Regions from separate parts of the Paenarthrobacter sp. MSM-2-10-13 genome, predicted to be linked through region 2. Evidence: predicted binding sites of a transcription regulator. Region 2 holds the regulator's gene; each other region holds the start of a gene.

Region 1 (4,511 bases), on a different contig from region 2:
GTTTCTGATTGCCGCTGGGGCGAAGGTCAGTGACCATGATCCCGGCTTTGGCGTACCTGACGCCTTCCTGGATCCTGGGAACCAGAGCGTGTGCGGCCTTGGTCAGCAGAACGGGGTCCGAGGTTGGCATAGGTAGTTTGACGTTGACAGTGGGGAACGATTTGTCGTTGGGGTTGTAGACCGATGTTGCAGCAAAGGCAGTCAGCAACTTGGCCTGAAGATCGTGCTTGGCCAGCCTGGCACTGGCCATCTGACCGTAAACGCTGAGCACCTGACGTAACTCCGCGGCCGTGGTGATCGGCGTGGAGAAAGACCGGGAGAAAATCAGTTGGTCCCGCCCGATTCGTTCTTCCTCCATGGGGATGCAGGGCGTGCCTTGCAGTTCCAAGACAGTGCGCATCATGACGATGGAGAATTTATCCCTCAACGCCACAGGGTCGGCCCGGACCAGGTCCAGGATGGAGAAGATCCCCATCGCGTTCAGGCGTCTTGTGAGCCGGGTGGCGACGCCCCAGATCTCGATCACGGAGAGCCGCGCCATGAGTGCCTCGCGTTGGGCCTGCGGGACGGAGTCCCAACGGCACACACCGTTGAAGGCCGGATTATGCTTGGCCCACTTATTGGCGAGCTTGGCGAGAGTCTTAGTGCGCGCGATCCCTACGCAAACGGGAACCCCCACATGCCGTTGGCAGGCAACCTTGATGGTTCGCCCCAATTCCAGCAGGTCATCCGGTTGCCCCTTCACTCCCAGGAACGCCTCATCAATGGAGTACACCTCCTGCCATGCTGAGTACCGGGCCAGGAGCTCCATGACGCGCGAGCTGATGTCTCCATACAGTTCGTAGTTGCTCGACAGGGCTATCAATCCCCATTCCTCGGCCCGTGGCGCGAGCTTGAACCATGGCTCCCCCAGGCCGATTCCCAGCTTTTTTGCCTCGGGCGACCGGGTCACGGCGCAACCGTCGTTGTTGGACAGCACTATCAAAGGCTTGCCCTCCAGCGCAGGGTTGAAGGCCCTCTCCGCCGAGGCGTAGAAGCAGTTGATATCCACATGGGCAATCTCCTGCATGCGGTGCATGAGCGCTGGCTTGGACATTTCCATCCCTAAATCGGCATTAGCACGCGAGCCGCCGTTTCAGTGCACGACACGCCGCGCATTCGAACATATATTCGAATACTTCTACTGTACCTTCGGGCCCCGACAAGAAAACATCCCGCCCACCGGATTGTGGAAAAGTCCGGGCAGACGGGATGCCGGTGGTACGGAAATCCAGGTAGATGGCCCCCGTGGCCAAGCCTTCCCCGAGGGCCGCCAGCGTGGGGAAGAGGATGCCCAGGAGGGCGTCGGCGACCCAGAGGGTGCGAAGCCCTACCGGCTGGATTCAATCAAATGTGATGCAGGCACGTTGTGGCTACGCCCCAAATGGTCAGCTCCGACATCGCGGGCACTCGAATGTCCGGATACTTGGGATTGTCCGCCTCCAGCACCACTCCCGACGGCGTGACGCGCAGCCTTTTGATGGTCAACTCACCATCAAGGACAGCAACGACGACGGACCCATCCTTGGGCTCCAGTGCCCGGTTAACGATCAACTCATCCCCGTCACTGATCCCGGCACCCTCCATGGACTGACCCGTCACCCTCACCACGAACGTGCTGGTGACATCCTTGATCAGATGCTCATTGAGATCAATCCGACCATCAAAATAGTCCTGCGCAGGCGAGGGATATCCCGCCGCCACAGGAATAGGTGCCAACAGTACTGACATCAGGGATAAGCCCGCATCTATCACGCGGGGGCCGACTATCACGCCCACAACACACCTTTATTCGAATATATGTTCGATAATTCAGTGTACAGCGGACCCCAGACATCCTGTCCATTCCGCTTCGCTCGGCACCTCAGGGCGATGGTTTCTCGCGGTGAGACGAATGACGAGTATTTTGAGGGAAGATCAAGCGAACAACTTCTGGCACGAACACATAGGAGAGCAATGACCGACCGGACCAGGCAACTCGGTGGCGCGCTTAGCGCCGACATCACACGCATGGTCAAGGAACGCTACCCGGATGAGCTGGCCCACGCCCAGGCCGTACACGCACACTCCGAGAAGTTGGTTCTCGGGTTTATGGTGTCCTCTGTCGCGCTGTGGTTCCTCGGTCCGGCCCTGCTTCTGAACGGTCTCATCAGCCCGGCGATCGCCATCGTGGTGCCCGGACTGCTGACCCTCGCGTTCCTCACGATCGTGCTCATCGCCATCGCCCGGAACAGGGCTGCCTCGCGACCCGTGGTTGAGTACGCCAAGCAGCTGGGTCATAAGGTCACCAGTGTCACCAAAAAGGGAATAACGGTTGCTGTTCCGAAGGGCGTTGTCAACGTGCCCGAGGAGTTCCGCCAGACACGCAAGGTCACGCGCCAGCGGTAAGGCAAGTGTCAGCGGCGCCGACCTTAGCGTCCTCGACGCCCTGTACTCAGGCAAACCACGGCCGTGGGGGCCGCTAACGCGCGGAGCGGCTGTCGCGTGGGATCAGCCACTCTTGACGGTGACGTCATAGGAGAAAGGCTTCGGTATGACGCCCGGCCAGGAACCGTCTTTCTTGAACAGGGAGAGGTTCCGTGCCCCCTCCGGGTCCTCAGCACTGAGCGGGATAATCACGGTGTTGTGCTCCGAGGGCGTGGAAGTTTGCGGGCTGAGCCAGGCCGAGCCCACGGCTGCGGCTGTGAGGTCGAAGAATGGCTCGCCGTCGGCGGTGCTCGCAGAGATCTGGATCTGCGTGTTGGGCATATAGCCCTCGCCCACAGCCCACACGTTGCGGACGATGTAGTCGATGAGCAAGTCGCCGTAGGTGACGGTGTACCCGGGCTCAATGTCGAACGCCACCGCGTAACCGGTGTTGCCCTTCACATTAGGTGGGCCTCCGCCCGCAAAGTCGGTAACGGAAATCCCGGGAATAGCGTCGATGGCCTCGCGGGCTTCAGCAATGGTCTGCCCGGTGTCCGCGTCGTGCGGAATGGATGGGGGGTCCTGTTCGGGCAGTGGCGCCGGCGCGTTGCATGCCGTCAGGAAAGAAACGATCACGGCGACCATGGCAGCCCTGGCCACAGCTCGGAGGGAACGGGTCATGACCCTATTATGTTGGGTCGATACCGTACGTGCGTGACCAACCCGGTCCCGCGCACCCCGGTCTGCTCAAGCGTCAGGTTCCCCACGTCGTCGAGCAATCGCTCCCCGCCACCAAGAATCATGGGTGAAATGTGCAGCCGCAACTCGTCCATGAGCCCGGCTGAAAGGTACTGGCGGGCTGTCTGCGCTCCCCCGGCAATCGCTACATCTTTGTCCGCAGCCGCTTCCCGGGCCTGCGCCAACGCCGATTCAATGCCGTCGGTCACAAAGTAAAAAGTTGTGCCGCCCTCCATCTCCAGCGGCTCGCGACGGTGGTGGGTCAGAACGAATACGGGGGCGTGATACGGAGGTTCATCGCCCCACCAACCCCGCCATTCCTTATCCCACGCCGCCGGTCCGGGTCCTGCGAACATGTTGCGTCCCATGATGAAGGCCCCTGCCGCCAGGATCGCCTCAATCTCGGGTGCGTTCGCCTCCGGCTCCTCGAACATCCATCTGTGCAGGAGCTCTGCGCCGTCGCCCAACGGTTCCTCCAGCCGCTGGTTGGGACCGGCAACATATCCGTCCAGGGAAACAGTCAGATCGCACGTGACGTGGCTCATGCGTCCATCATGACATCTGCACTATCACCGCTCCAGACGGGCATTGAAGCCGGCCCGGCGGGACCCACATGTGACGCACGTTATTACCGGCCGGTAAACACCACGCTACGGATAGGCCCTAGATGGCAACAGCGGCGAAACACCCGCGAAAAACCGGCCCCCTACGCTGATGAACAACAGCAGGTCACATGAGCGAAAGGGCCAAACATGTCCGCCATCCCGTCCGCACCTTCCCACCACATCGTCATTGCAGGCGCAGGCCCAGCGGCCCAGGCCTTGGTGCGGCGACTCGCCGGCGGGTCCGACTCCCGGCAGCGCGCCTTCCGGGGAACCATCACGGTACTCAGCAACCGCGACGAGTGCCCTGAGGCCCTGTTGGAACTCGCCGAACTCCCCCAGGTCTCGGTCCGCTTCGGCCAGGCGGCCAGCTTCATTGACGCCGACGCAAGGATCGTCACCACCGTGGACGGCATGGAGTTCTCCTACGACCAGTTGGTCATCGCCACCGGCTCGGCCCCGGCCCTTCCGCCGGTGGCAGGCGCCGAATCAGGCCTGAGCTACTCCACCATCGATGACGCCGTTTCCATCGGCGAAGCGGTCAAAGACGTCACCCGGTTGGTGGGCCGCCGCCCGCTGGGAATCCTGGTGGGTAACGGTCCTGCAGCGGGCCAGGCTGAGGCCGTGTTGCGGGCCCGCGGAGTCCGCCCCGTCCGCACAACCCTCCGCCCCACCGCCGTCGTGCCTTTCCCGGGCACTGAGACCGGCACCGGACCAGACGCCCGT
Region 2 (4,511 bases):
CGTAGTGGTCATGGTGCGCGAAGGCCTGGCCGCCGAACTGGAGTCATTCGTCAGCAATGGTTGAGAAGGTGGCGGCGGACGCCGTCAAGTCGGTGGGGGAGAAAGCCACCCTCGAGTTGTTGGACCGGGCTGTTGCCGGCATGGGCGGACAAAGCCGTGCGGGTCAGCATGAAATGGCCAAGCATGTGACCCGGGCTATTGAAACCGGGGAGCATTTGCTGGTTCAAGCGGGAACGGGAACGGGCAAGTCTTTGGCTTACCTTATTCCGTTGATCGCTCACTCCATGGACAGCAACAAACCGACGCTGGTGTCCACCGCCACCCTGGCACTCCAGACCCAGATTGTCGGCCGTGATCTTCCCCGGCTGCTGGAGACCATCAACCCTGCCCTTGAGCGCCCCGTCAACGTGGCGTTGGTCAAGGGCAGAGCCAATTATGTGTGCCTGCAGAAGCTTGAAGGCGGGTTCCCCAGCGAGGAGCCCTCCGAAGGGCAGCTGTTCTCCCTGGGGGAGGACACCAGCGTCCCTCACTTTGCTGCCTCCATGGGTGGACCCCAATCGCAGCTGGGCAAGGAAGTGGTCCGCCTCAGGGAATGGGCGGAGAAGACCACTACCGGAGACCGCGACGAACTCATGCCCGGCGTCACCGACAGGGCTTGGCGGCAGGTTTCCGTCACGTCCATGGAGTGCCTGGGTGCCCAGAAGTGCCCCGTGGCAGAAGAGTGCTTCAGTGAGCTGGCCCGTTCAAGGGCTGGTGAGGCCGACGTCGTAGTCACCAACCATGCCATGTTGGCCGTCAGCGCCTTTGAAGGCCTGGCTGTCTTGCCCGAGTACGACGTCGTGGTGGTTGATGAGGCGCACGAGCTTCAGGACCGGGTAACCGGAGCCGTTTCAGGACAGTTGTCCGTGGCCATGGTCCACGCGGCGGCATCAAGTGCCCGCAAGCATACGGCCATCACCGTGGACGCCCTCAACGCAGCTGCGGACAGCTTGGATATGGCCATAGCTGGCGTGCCCAACGGTCTGTTGCCCAACGGCCTCAACGACGAACAGCTGGATTGCCTTGACCAATTGCGGGACGCCACGCGCGCCGCGCTCTCGGACTCGAAGACGGATTCTTCAAACGCGGTCGACGGCGGACGGCAGCTTGCGCGCTCACGGCTCATGCTCATCCTGGAACTGTGCGAGCGGATGCTCGCCGCGAAGGAGAACCGCGAAGTGGTCTGGTTCTCGCGGAACAGCACGTTCGACCCCCAGCAGGGATATTCTCCGCCGGACGAGACAGCTCCTGCATTGATTAATATTGCCCCGCTCAGTGTGGCAGGGCGGCTTCGAGAGGGGCTCTTTGCCGGCCATACTGTGGTGCTGACCTCTGCGACCCTGGCCATCGGCTCGGCCTTCGAGCCCGCCGCGGGTGGTCTTGGCCTGATTGGAGACGGCGCGCCGAGCTGGACGGGCATTGATGTGGGATCGCCCTTCGACTATCCCAAACAGGGTGTTCTATACGTGGCAAAGCACCTGCCCAAACCGGGCCGCGGTACTTCGCCGGAGGCGCTGGACGAATTGGAAGACCTCATCCGGGCGTCCGGGGGCGGAGCGCTTTGCCTGTTCTCCTCGCGGCGTGCTGCCGAAGAAGCCGCCGATGCCATGCGGCTCCGGCTGGATGTGGACATTCTCTGTCAGGGAGAATCCACCATGGCGGCCCTGGTGAAGCAATTCGCGGACGAGCCAGATACGTGCCTCTTCGGAACCATGTCCCTGTGGCAGGGGGTAGACGTTCCGGGTGGCTCATGCCGACTGGTGGTTATTGACCGCATTCCCTTCCCACGTCCTGACGATCCCCTGATGACTGCCCGTTCCCGGGCGGTTGCCCAATCGGGCGGGAACGGTTTCATGGCCGTGTCAGCCACGCACGCTGCCATTCGGCTGGCGCAGGGCGCTGGCCGACTGATCCGCTCGACGGGAGACAAAGGGGTGGTCGCGGTACTCGACTCCAGGCTTTCGACCGAGCGCTACGGGGGCTTTCTACGTGCCGCCCTGCCGCCGTTCTGGGCCACCACGGACCGGTCGGTGGTTCGAGGCGTTCTGGAACGTCTGGGCTCGGCTAAAGCCCCGTAATGCACAGCTTCCCGTGAACACCTGCTGGTGTCCACGGGAAGCTGCGTTTAAAGGGCGTGAGCGCTTAAAGAGAGCGCAGTACCGAGACGACCTTGCCCATGATGGTGGCCTGATCTCCGAGGATGGGCTCGTACTGGGTGTTTTGGGGGAGCAGCCACGTGTGACCGTCCCGCTGCCGGAAAGTCTTCACGGTTGCTTCATCATCCAGCAGGGCGGCAACGATGTCGCCGTTGATGGCATCATTCTGTCGCCGGACCACCACCCAGTCGCCGTCACAGATAGCAGCATCGATCATGGAATCGCCGGCCACCTTCAGCATGAACAGTTCGCCATGCCCCACGAGTTGCCGTGGGAGTGCAAGCACGTCTTCCACCGTCTGGTCAGCCAGGATCGGTCCACCTGCCGCGATGCGCCCCACCAAGGGGACCATGGCGGTATCACTGGCGCTGGCTAGCTCGGTGACGGCCAGGCCACCGGCGCTGCGAAGGGTGGTCGGAGCGTCCACACCGGGGATGGGCCCGCCATCAAGGGTTAGGGGCATCAGCACTTCCATGGCGCGGGGACGCTTGGGGTCCCGGCGGAGGTAGCCGAGCTTCTCCAATTGGGACAACTGGTGCGTGACGCTGGACAAACTGGCCAGACCCACGGTGTCGCCGATTTCGCGCATGCTGGGAGGGTAGCCGTTGTCATTGACTGACCTCTGGATGGTCTCCAGGATCTTTTTCTGCCGGACGGTCAGGCTTTTGGGACTCTTTTGAGGCTGTTGGCTCCGCAGGGGTGCCCCTCCGCCTGTGGCTTTCGCTGCCATGTTCGCCAATGCCTTTCCATTCCGCCCTGATGAGGGCCAGGGGTGTCAGGTCTGCAAAAAATGTCAGACCCTCCTGTTCCACTGAAACAGTGCTGCTTCTTCACTCAAACGTAGGGCAGGCACAGGCGTTTATCAAACATTTGTTCTAGCGAGTCTCGACACCGTTCGTTGATAAGTGCTAAAAATGTCATAGCAAGGTTCGAATATGTGTTCTATAAACCTGATGCTGAAGCTGGATGTTCGAACAAAGCGTTCGAACATCCGGGGCAGGCCCAGGGGAACACAAAGAATTGGCAGCCAGGCACCGGGCATCCCGGAGCGTGGCAATAGCTCAGAAGGGCTCAGCTCATGTCCGCAGTCACTACGTTCGCTGATTTCCGTACGACCCAGGCACCCGCTCGCCTGCGCCTGACCCGAAGGGGACGGATCGTCTTCTTCGGCATCCCGGCCATGCTGTTGGTTGCAGCGTTGCTGAGTCTTGCCGGATTTATCAACTCCCCGGCCAAGGCAGCCGACTCGCAGTCCCAACTGCGTCCGCCTGTTGCCGTCACTGTTACAGTCCAGCCAGGTCAGTCCCTCTGGGGCATCGCCGGCGCTGCCGCTCCCGAGCGTGACCCCCGCGACGTCATCGCCGAGATCATCCAGCTCAACGACCTCCGGGGCGGCCGCATCCTGCCCGGCCAGCAGCTGTTCGTCCCTGCAAACTGATCCCTCGGCACCCGCAGAAATCAAGGGTCGGGCGTCACAGTTAGTCGGCAGTCCCGGCCGCCCCTTAAACTGGGTTGGTGAGTGACCAGCTTGAGCGACTTGACCGACTTCCCCTTCGGACCAACCTGCGTGGATTGAGCCCCTATGGCGCACCGCAGCTCGATGTACCGATCCTGCTCAACGTCAACGAAAACACTCATGGCGTCCCCGCAGATGTCCAAGCCGCCATCACTGAGGCCGTGGCCGCTGCGGCCACCGGGCTGAACCGCTATCCGGACCGGGAGTTCACCGAACTTCGTGAAGCCTTGGCCGAGTACCTTGGCCACGGGCTTTCCCCGGACAACATCTGGGCGGCCAACGGATCCAACGAGGTCCTGCAGCAGATCCTCCAAGCCTTTGGTGGACCCGGCCGCAAGGCATTGGGCTTTCCTCCCACGTACTCCATGTACCCCCTGCTCGCGAGTGGCACTGACACCGAGTATGTCCGCGGAGTCCGCGCGGACGACTACGGGCTGGACGCCGAATCGGCCGCTGCTCAGGTCCGGGAAACGGGCGCCAACATCGTTTTCCTGTGCTCGCCCAACAACCCCACAGGTACGGGCTTGGGATTGGACGTCGTGGAGGCTGTTTACGAGGCCGGCGAAGCCAGCCAGGCCATGGTGATCGTGGATGAGGCCTACCACGAGTTCGCACACGACAACACGCCGAGCGCCCTGACCCTGTTGCCCGGACGCGAGCGTCTGATCGTCTCGCGCACCATGAGCAAAGCATTCGCTTTGGCGGGCGCCAGGCTCGGATACATGGCGTCAGCCCCGGAAGTCACGGACGCCATCAGGCTGGTCCGTCTCCCATACCACCTCTCTGCCGTGACGCAGGCA
Region 3 (4,511 bases), on a different contig from region 2:
GTGTATCAACGGGCCCGGTTCCCAAGACGGACCTCGCCAGGGACAAAGCCGCCGCTGCATTGAAGATGTTGTACACGCCGCGTAGTTTCATCGTTGTGGTGACGGTTTCGCCGTCGAACTCAAAGTCGGCGTCCTGGGCTCCAACGCGTCGGAGTACGACGTCGGCCGCCGGCAGATCTACATCCTCACCTGTTTCAGCGGCAACGGAAGTGCCCGAAGGGGACGGGCCGATTGCCGTTGTGCGCATTTCGTCGTCGTTGGGGAAGGTGCTGCGCAAGGATTCGTCGAGGCCGAAGTATCGGACTTCGGGGTGGTGGACGGCATCGAGGGTATTGATGGCGTTGGCAATCCGGGCGACGCGTGGGTCTTCCCGGTTGAGGACAACTGTGCCGGTGGTCTTGGATGCGATGTGCTCCAGTAGCCGGGCGGTCTTGTCAATTTCCCCGAAGCGGTCCAATTGGTCGCGGAGGACATTCAACAGGAGGCTGTACCGCGGCTGAACTTTGTTGACGAAGTGCACGGCATGGGCTTCGTCCAATTCCAGAATGGCAATGTCTGCGTCCAGCCGACCGCGCCAGTCCACATCACCCAGGAGCGAAGCGGCCACCCCACGGGTGAAGTTGCTGCCACTGCGGTTGGTGAAGACTTTCAGGCCTTGGCTTTCAAGGAGTTCCACCACCATCTTGGTGGTGGTGGTCTTGCCGTTGGTGCCGCTGACCACGGCTACGCCCAGGGGGAGCGAAGCCAGCGTTCGCTGCATGAAGCCGGGATCGATTTTCTCAACCACCAAGCCGGGAAAAGCTGAGCCCCCGCCCCGGAGCCGGGACAGTGTGCGGACCAGCTTGCCGAGGGGAACGCTGAAGGAAAGCATGCTCTGTAATATATCCCAGTCAGGGCATGGAACCGGCTACCTCGCGTGTGGGCTTGGTCAACGCTGACAGCGCCATATCGCCCTGGGCCTCTATGATGGTCGAATGACCAACCCCCTTTCTGACGCTTCGTCGCGCGTGGGTTCAGGACTCCGGATCGGCGTGCTGGCTCTTCAGGGCGATTTCCGCGAGCATATCCACGCTGTAGAGGCCGCTGGCGCCACCGGCGTGGGTATACGCCGCCCGTCAGAGCTTGACGACATTGACGGCTTGATCATCCCCGGCGGCGAATCAACCACCATTGACAAGCTCTCCCGGATTTTCGAAGTCCGTGATCCACTTCAAAAGCGGATCGCGGACGGCCTGCCGGTCTACGGCTCCTGTGCCGGCATGATCCTGTTGGCCGATGAAATCGCGGACCCTGCAACTGACCTGCACGGAAATCCGCAGCAGACCTTTGGTGGGCTGGATATCACCGTGCGCAGGAATGCCTTTGGCCGCCAGCGGGAGTCCTTCGAGACCGACCTGGATTTCAGGGGGCTTGAATTCAGCGCAGGGGAGTCCGGTGTGGATCCCGTTCACGCTGTATTTATCCGGGGCCCCTGGGTGGAACGCGTAGGTCCGGGCGTGGAAGTCCTTGCCCAGGTTGACCCCGACCACGCCAGCCACACGGCTACTTTGCATGGAGTGGCTAGAATTGTTGCAGTGCGTTCCGGTCAACTACTGGCCACCTCCTTCCATCCGGAAGTGACGGGAGAGAAACGCGTGCATGAACTCTTTATTCGAATGATCAGAGGAGAAGCGTAAAGCATGTCAGGCCACTCCAAATGGGCGACCACCAAGCACAAGAAAGCCATCATTGACGGCAGGCGTGCAAAGTCGTTCGCAAAACTGATCAAGAACATCGAAGTTGCTGCCCGCATGGGTGGTCCGGACCTCGCCGGCAACCCGGGACTTGAACTTGCCGTCACGAAGGCCAAGAAGACGTCGGTTCCCAATGACAACATCGACCGCGCCATCAAACGCGGCGCTGGCCTCACCGGCGAAGTGGTGGACTACACGGAGATCATGTACGAGGCTCGTGGTCCCCAGGGTTCGGCCTTGTTGATCGAATGTCTGACGGACAACAAGAACCGCGCTGCGTCCGAGGTGCGCCTTGCAATCTCCCGCAACGGCGGCACTATCGCCGATCCCGGTTCCGTGAGCTACCTCTTCGCCCGCAAGGGTGTTGTGGTCCTGCCCAAGAACGGCCTCAGCGAGGACGACATCCTGATGGCGGTCCTCGATGCCGGAGCCGAAGAAGTCAAAGACAGCGGAGAGAACTGGGAAATCCACTCCGAACCCTCTGATCTTCAGGCCATCCGCGACGCCCTGAAAGAAGCGGGCATCGAATACGAGACAGATGAAGCCGAGTTCGTTCCCTCCATGCAGGTGGAACTGGATGTCGACGGCGCCAAGAAGTTCATGAAACTCGTGGATGCCCTGGAAGATCTTGACGATGTCCAGAACGTCTACAGCAATGCGGACCTCAGCGAGGAAGTCCAGGCTGCCCTCGACGCCGAATAGCCGGCCACGGCGCAGCGCGTCATTTTGACATTTAGCAGCTTCACAGCCACCAGGAAGGCCCGGACTTGACTCTTCGCGTATTGGGAGTCGATCCGGGCCTCACCCGTTGCGGTATAGGTGTGGTGGACATTGAAAAGAACCGCAGGGCCACCATGGTGGCCGTTGGAGTAGTGGGGACCTCTGCTGAGCTCACTCTGGATAAGCGCCTGCTGGTCATTGCCCAAGCCATTGATGAATGGCTGGACCTGCATCAGCCGGACGTCGTCGCCGTCGAGCGTGTTTTCTCGCAGATGAACGTCAGCACGGTCATGGGTGTGGCCCAGGCTTCGGGCGTCGTCATCGCTGCGGCCGCACGCCGTGGCATCCCCGTCGCGTTACACACACCGTCGGAGGTCAAAGCCGCGGTAACAGGCAGCGGCACGGCCAATAAGGATGCAGTGACCAAGCTCGTTACCAAGATCCTGCGCCTGGATGCTCCACCGAAGCCTGCTGATGCTGCGGACGCTCTTGCGCTTGCCCTGACCCATGCATGGCGCGCAGGTAGTGGAATGGGTTCAGCTACCGGCGCGAACGGTAAGGGCGGTCTCACTCCCGCCCAAAAAGCATGGGCTGACGCGGAAGCAAAAGCGCGCCGCACACGGTGATTGTCGGCTCGCCTTGCTAGGGTATTCGTAGATATGTTCGGATAGTCCGCTTTGGCCGCAGTATTAACACAGTATTGCGGCAATGGAGCAGGCAGTATTTCAGGAGCCGGGTCTTGATCAGTTTTCTCCGTGGAACGGTAGCCCACGTTGGTTTGTCCACCGCTGTCATCGACCTCAACGGTGCGGGAATGAGTGTCTTTGCCACGCCGCAGACCTTGAGCCACCTCAAGACAGGAACAGAAGCCAAGCTCTTCACGTCCATGATCGTCCGTGAAGATTCCCTGACACTGTTCGGCTTCGCCGACGACGACGAACGGGAAGTCTTCGATGTCCTGCTCAGCGTCAGCGGGGTAGGGCCACGTCTGGCCTTGGCCGTCCTTGCCGTGCATGAACCGGAGGCCATCCGGGTGGCGGCGCACACTGGAGACAGCAAGACCTTTACCAAGGTGCCGGGAATCGGTCCCAAGGTGGCCGGCCGGATTGTCCTTGAGCTCGCCGGTAAGTTGGTTCCCCACGGAACCGGCACAGGCACTGCGCCCGCCGCTGCCCCAAACGCCGAATGGAAGCCGCAGGTTGTCGCAGCCATGACCAGCTTGGGCTGGTCCGAGAAGGACGCCAACGGCAGCATCGACAAAGCAATGGCCGACTCCCCGGAACTCGTGGACGCAGGAAACGTGGCCCAAATCCTCCGGGCAACGCTGCGTTGGTTGGGTCAGGATGGGGCGCGCGCAGGCAATCGTGTAGGCAGCCGTGGCTGAGCAGTCACTCGTCAGCGGGGGAGAGGAACCGGAAGAGCGGGTCATTGAAGCCGCACTCCGGCCCAAGAACCTGCACGATTTCGTGGGACAGCATCGGGTCCGCAAACAACTGGCATTGGTACTCGAGGCATCCAAAATGCGTGGCCGCAGCGCCGATCACGTGCTGATGTCAGGGCCGCCAGGACTAGGCAAGACAACCCTTGCCATGATCATCGCAGCGGAAATGAACGCGCCGTTGCGTATCAGCAGCGGCCCGGCCATCCAGCACGCGGGAGATCTTGCCGCCATCCTTTCCTCCCTATCGGAGGGGGAGGTCCTTTTCCTCGACGAAATACACCGCATGTCCAGGCCGGCGGAAGAAATGCTGTACATGGCCATGGAGGACTTCCGCGTGGACATTGTGGTGGGCAAGGGCGCTGGTGCAACCGCCATTCCTTTGGAACTGCCACCTTTCACCTTGGTGGGCGCAACAACCCGAGCTGGGCTTCTTCCGGGGCCTCTGAGGGATCGATTCGGATTCACCGGGCACCTTGAGTTCTACTCCGTCGCCGAACTCGAGCTCGTCCTGCGGCGCTCCGCGGGCCTACTGGACCTGAAGGTCAACTCTGCGGGCTTTACGGAGATAGCGGGCCGGTCCCGGGGAACGCCACGTATCGCCAACAGACTGCTTCGCC

Evidence for each region. Region 2 encodes LexA, which represses DNA repair genes until DNA is damaged. Its sites were predicted from a motif close to TCGAACANNTGTTCGA; they were not measured.
Region 1: umuD (translesion error-prone DNA polymerase V autoproteolytic subunit) is a predicted target of LexA. The motif match lies at 1,832-1,847, and genes of this name have one in related genera.
Region 3: ruvA (Holliday junction branch migration protein RuvA) is a predicted target of LexA. The motif match lies at 3,105-3,120, and genes of this name have one in related genera.

Annotation. Positions count from the first base shown of each region.
Region 1 is NZ_JAAOXO010000003.1:36,893-41,403, forward strand. It holds gene HAV21_RS08535 (Y-family DNA polymerase) at 1-1,096, opposite strand, end outside; gene umuD (translesion error-prone DNA polymerase V autoproteolytic subunit) at 1,387-1,818, opposite strand; gene HAV21_RS08545 (hypothetical protein) at 1,996-2,427, shown strand; gene HAV21_RS08550 (hypothetical protein) at 2,530-3,126, opposite strand; gene HAV21_RS08555 (dihydrofolate reductase family protein) at 3,123-3,728, opposite strand; gene HAV21_RS08560 (FAD-dependent oxidoreductase) at 3,936-4,511, shown strand, end outside.
Region 2 is NZ_JAAOXO010000013.1:44,775-49,285, reverse strand. It holds gene hflX (GTPase HflX) at 1-64, shown strand, start outside; gene HAV21_RS19420 (ATP-dependent DNA helicase) at 57-2,117, shown strand; gene lexA (transcriptional repressor LexA) at 2,182-2,925, opposite strand; gene HAV21_RS19410 (LysM peptidoglycan-binding domain-containing protein) at 3,274-3,633, shown strand; gene HAV21_RS19405 (histidinol-phosphate transaminase) at 3,711-4,511, shown strand, end outside.
Region 3 is NZ_JAAOXO010000001.1:909,881-914,391, forward strand. It holds gene HAV21_RS04365 (Mur ligase family protein) at 1-871, opposite strand, end outside; gene pdxT (pyridoxal 5'-phosphate synthase glutaminase subunit PdxT) at 975-1,676, shown strand; gene HAV21_RS04375 (YebC/PmpR family DNA-binding transcriptional regulator) at 1,680-2,435, shown strand; gene ruvC (crossover junction endodeoxyribonuclease RuvC) at 2,501-3,079, shown strand; gene ruvA (Holliday junction branch migration protein RuvA) at 3,193-3,837, shown strand; gene ruvB (Holliday junction branch migration DNA helicase RuvB) at 3,830-4,511, shown strand, end outside.